Regions from separate parts of the Cohnella sp. 56 genome, predicted to be linked through region 2. Evidence: predicted binding sites of a transcription regulator. Region 2 holds the regulator's gene; the other holds the start of a gene.
The links. Region 2 encodes LexA, which represses DNA repair genes until DNA is damaged. Its sites were predicted from a motif close to CGAACATATGTTCG; they were not measured.

Region 1: recA (recombinase RecA) is a predicted target of LexA. The motif match lies at 1,412-1,425, and genes of this name have one in related genera.

What each region holds. Positions count from the first base shown of each region.
Region 1 covers NZ_JAZDQE010000011.1:145,356-147,757, forward strand. Annotated here, with positions in the region: gene VQ071_RS19085 (regulatory protein RecX) at 1-188, opposite strand, end outside; gene recA (recombinase RecA) at 285-1,343, opposite strand; gene VQ071_RS19095 (competence/damage-inducible protein A) at 1,576-2,402, opposite strand, start outside.
Region 2 covers NZ_JAZDQE010000004.1:173,492-175,893, forward strand. Annotated here, with positions in the region: gene VQ071_RS09080 (hypothetical protein) at 1-15, opposite strand, end outside; gene VQ071_RS09085 (DUF896 domain-containing protein) at 129-326, opposite strand; gene VQ071_RS09090 (LysM peptidoglycan-binding domain-containing protein) at 516-959, opposite strand; gene lexA (transcriptional repressor LexA) at 1,123-1,746, shown strand; gene ant(6) (aminoglycoside 6-adenylyltransferase) at 1,832-2,402, opposite strand, start outside.

The DNA of each region.
Region 1 (2,402 bases), on a different contig from region 2:
GCCCGCGACTTGGCGCCCCCTCCGTTCCCGCCGAACGATGCGCGCGGCTTGGCGCTCCCCCTGCTCCCGCCGATGGTTGGGCGCGGAGACGTATCCGCCGCCTTCTGGTCGGCTTGCAGGCGCTCCCAGTCTGCCTCCTCGGATATGTCGACGATGCGCTCGTCCGAGTTCGCTTCCTTATTGTTCATGACCAATGCCGATCAGTCTCCTCTCTTCCGTCGCCCCGCGCAGGACGACATACGACAAAAAGGCATCCGCATTAGCGGACGCCCTTCGGCCGATGCTTATTCAAGTTCAAATTCGGGCTCGTCCTCGTCTTCATCTGGCTGCGCGGCATTCGCGCTCGCCGCCACGGCCACCTCGTTCAGCGTCGCTTCGCGAATCTGACGTTCGATCTGGCCGGTTATATCTGCATGATCCTTCAAATATTGCTTCGAATTCTCCCGTCCTTGACCAAGGCGCTCGCCACTGTACGAGAACCAGGCGCCGCTCTTCTGCACGATATCCAGCTCGACGCCGATATCGATGATGCTGCCTTCGCGCGAGATGCCTTCGCCGTACATAATGTCGACTTCGGCCTGCTTGAATGGCGGCGCCACCTTGTTCTTCACGACCTTGATACGCGTGCGGTTGCCCACGACATCGTTGCCCTGCTTGATCGACTCGATCCGGCGCACGTCCAGACGTACGCTGGCGTAGAACTTCAGCGCGCGGCCGCCGGGCGTCGTCTCGGGATTGCCGAACATGACCCCGACCTTCTCGCGAAGCTGGTTGATGAAGATCGCGATCGACTTGGACTTGCTGATGGCGCCGGACAGCTTGCGCATCGCCTGGGACATCAGACGCGCCTGCAGGCCGACGAACGAGTCGCCCATATCGCCCTCGATCTCCGCCTTCGGCACGAGCGCCGCGACCGAGTCGACGACAACGATGTCGACCGCGCCGCTGCGCACGAGCGCCTCGGCGATCTCCAGCGCCTGCTCGCCGGTATCCGGCTGGCTCAGCAGCAGCTCGTCGATGTTGACGCCCAGGTTGCGAGCGTAGATCGGATCGAGCGCATGCTCCGCGTCGATGAAGGCGGCTTGTCCGCCGGCCCGCTGTACCTCGGCGATCGCGTGCAGGGCGACAGTCGTCTTGCCCGAGGATTCGGGTCCGTATACTTCAATAATGCGGCCCCGCGGGAATCCGCCGATTCCCAGGGCGATATCCAAAGCCAGCGCTCCGCTGGAATAAGTCTCAACTTGGAGGTTGGTTTGCTCTCCCAATTTCATAATCGAACCTTTGCCGAATTGCTTCTCAATCTGGCGCAGAGCCATCTCTAATGCGGCGCGACGATCGGACAACACACCCACATCCTTATCATTTAATAGTTATATTATAACTTTTATTATACCGTTTGCCAAGCTTTTTGCGAACATTTGTTCGAATTATTTCCGAAAAAGAACCGCAGCAAAGTAATCTTCGCTACGGTTCTTCCGCAACTTTCCTCATTAATCTATCATAATTCGACAGCAAGCGCAAGCGAGGCTCGTATACGTCCCGGCAGGGCGCGTGCGCTCCGAGATACCGCGTCAGCTAGGCCTTGCCCTTCAGCCGCAGCCAGGCCATGTACAGCGCCCGCTTGGCCGCGCGGATCCGGATGCCCTCACGGTCTCCCTGCAGCTGCAGCTTCTCCGCCCGGGGGGGCTGCCCGCGCTCCGCGATGCCGATGTACACGAGCCCTACGGGCTTGCCTTCGGACGACGCCGGCCCGGCCACGCCGGTCGCCGACAGCGCCAGATCCGTATTCGCGGCGCTGCGGATACCCTCGGCCATCGCCATCGCCGTCTCCTCGCTGACGGCGCCCGGCGCACCCTCGCCCTCGAGCAGCGACGGATCGACGCCGAGCAGATCCCGCTTCACCGGGTTGCTGTAGCTGACCACGCCCCCCAGAAATGCGTCCGCGCTGCCCGGCACCGTCGTCAGCAGCGTCGCGATCAGCCCGCCCGTACAGCTCTCGGCGCACGAGATCGTGCGCCGCTGCTCCGTCAGCAGCCGGATGACCTCGGCCTCCAGCGCGATGTCGCTCTCCGCATAGAGGTAGCGTTCGCCGCGCCGGCGAATCTCCTGCAGCGTCGGCTCGAGCTTGCGCAGCGCCTCCTCCTCGGTATCGGCCTTGGTCGATACGCGCAGCGTGACCTCGCCTTCCTTGGCGTAGGTGGCCAGCGTCGGATCGGTCTGCGCTTTGATCAGATCCTTGTACAGTTCCTCGAGCGCCGACTCGCCGATGCCGCAGAAGCGGAGCATGGCCGAATGAAGCGCATCGGCGCGGCCCAGCCTGTCCCTCAGCCAAGCGGCCCCGTCGCCCAGGAACATCGGCTTCATCTCGCGCGGCGGCCCCGGCAGCAGCATATAATGCGTGC
Region 2 (2,402 bases):
CCATGAACGCGACACTGCTTAGCCCCCTATGTATAGGCAACTGCGGCTGTCGGCCGCGCTGCCTGACTTTCACTTATACTCTCTCTTGCGACTGTCCGTTCCGGACGCCGGGCACATCGGCGGCGCCGTTAATGCTTGATCGTATCGGTCGGAGGTTCGTCCGTCCACTCGATCTGGTCGAGCTGCTGCTTGAAGTTGCGCTTGAAATTTTCCAGATACAACTGTCGCAGCTTTTGTCTTTCAACCGTCTCGTCTTCCGTTAGTCCGGCCGTTTTATGTTTATGGGCAAGTTCGTTGATCCGCGCGATCAGCTTGTCGAATTCCATGGGGTCACCTCCAAAAAAGCCTCTTTTAATTTGACATGATAACAACAGGAATGTCAAGGCAAGCAGCAAGCCAAAAAGACCGATAATATATCGGTCTGTGGATCAATCTATTCAACCAAATATCGCATGGTGACAGAGCAGCGCAGCAGAAGCGAAGTCCGCTGCCTCAAATCAACATGAAAACGCGGATTATCTGGAGTGGCTAAGCTTCTCCGGCAAAATCAGACTTTGTCCGGACGACAGAGACGAAGACGACAACCCGTTGCGCTTCATGATCAGATGCACGGCGGCTCCCGTCTTCATGGCGAACGGCTTGACATCCTGCGCGATCGACCAGAGCGTGTCGCCGCTGTCGACCGTCACGACCGATTCGCCGATCTTCGCAGGGCGCACGGTATCCGGTTCGGCCGAGGCCGACAACATCGACAAGCCGGCGAACAGCACCAGCGCGGCGAGCGGAATAAATAGCAAGCGCAGCAGCTTCGCGGACGACAGCGTCGTCTTGCCGGAAGAAGCGGCAGTATGGCCCGATTGACGGCGGAAGGCCGTCGAACTTCTATATGTAATGCGATTGTCCTTAGAATTGCGAGTGCCGATGCTGCGGTCCGAACCGATAAGCTGAACTTGTATCATCTCATCCACCCCAAACGTTTGTTCTGATAGGAGCTTATCACGAACATATGTTTGAGTCAATACTTTTTGCGAACATAAGTTCCCCGAGAACGAATGTTTGTGCGAACTCCGGTTCTGTGTTATAATTTGTCATATGAACTCAAGACTGTAGGAGGGCATCGAGGTGTCGAAGATGTCGAATCGCCAATCCGCCATATTGGAATTTATTAAAAATGAAGTCAAGGACAAAGGTTATCCGCCATCCGTGCGCGAGATCGGCGAAGCCGTCGGCCTCGCCTCGAGCTCGACCGTGCACGGTCATCTCGATCGTCTGGAGAAGAAGGGCCTTATTCGTCGGGACCCTACCAAGCCGCGCGCGATCGAGATTACCGACGGCGAGCCGGACCCGATCGTCCGCTTCGCGCAGTCCGTCCGCCCCGTCCCGCTTGTGGGCAAGGTTACGGCCGGCGTCCCGATCACCGCGACGGAGAATATCGAGGAGTACTTCCCGCTTCCCGCGCAGATGGTCGGCGAGCAGACCGTGTTCATGCTGTCCGTACGCGGCGACAGCATGATCGACGCCGGCATCCACAGCGGCGACTTCGTCATCGTCAGGCAGCAGCAGACCGCCACGAACGGTGATATCGTCGTCGCGATGACCGAAGAGGACGAAGCGACCGTCAAGACCTTTTACAAGGAACGCGATCACATTCGTCTGCAGCCCGAGAACAGCACGATGGAGCCTTTGCGCCTTAACAATGTCAGCATATTGGGCAAGGTCATCGGTTTAATCCGCAGCATTCGTTGATCGGTCCAGAAGCCTTCAGCAAAAAGACTCGGCATCGCCGCCGGAAAGGCGCCGCCGAGTCTTTTGTTGTGCGCAGCGACGTTTGCTAGCGCCCATCGCTGTGCGTTTCTTCGTATATTTTTTGCGTATAGGCCGAGATCGCCGCATCGTAGGGCGGATAGACGTATCCCAAGCTACCGGCGACTTCAGTCGCGTATTTCCTGAACAGCTCATAGCAAGCGAACAATGAACGCCACATGCTCTCATAGCTATCTTCCGCATACGTAGACAACAAGCGCTCCCAATCCTGCTTCGGCAGATGTCGGTCGATATATTTGTAGTTTTTGCCCACGCTGAACGTGTAGCCGTGCCGCGCCCCGATCTCCCACGCCATCATCCTTAACAGATTCGGCCGGGCTATCCCGTTCAGATGATCAATCGCATACAGTATTTCTCCCCTCGCCAGCCCTTTGACGACATAGGCAGAGACCAGCCAGAACTCGTTGCAGCAATCGTCGAATTGTCTGTCCCCAGGCTGTTGAACCCAATACTGGCGATCGCTTGCGACCACTTCGCGTCCGACTAGTCCGTCTTTATCGAGCAGCACCTGGACCAGACCGTCGCTCTCTTCGAAATATTTGTCCGTCTCCTCGAGTGGAATCAGCGTCAAGTCCATT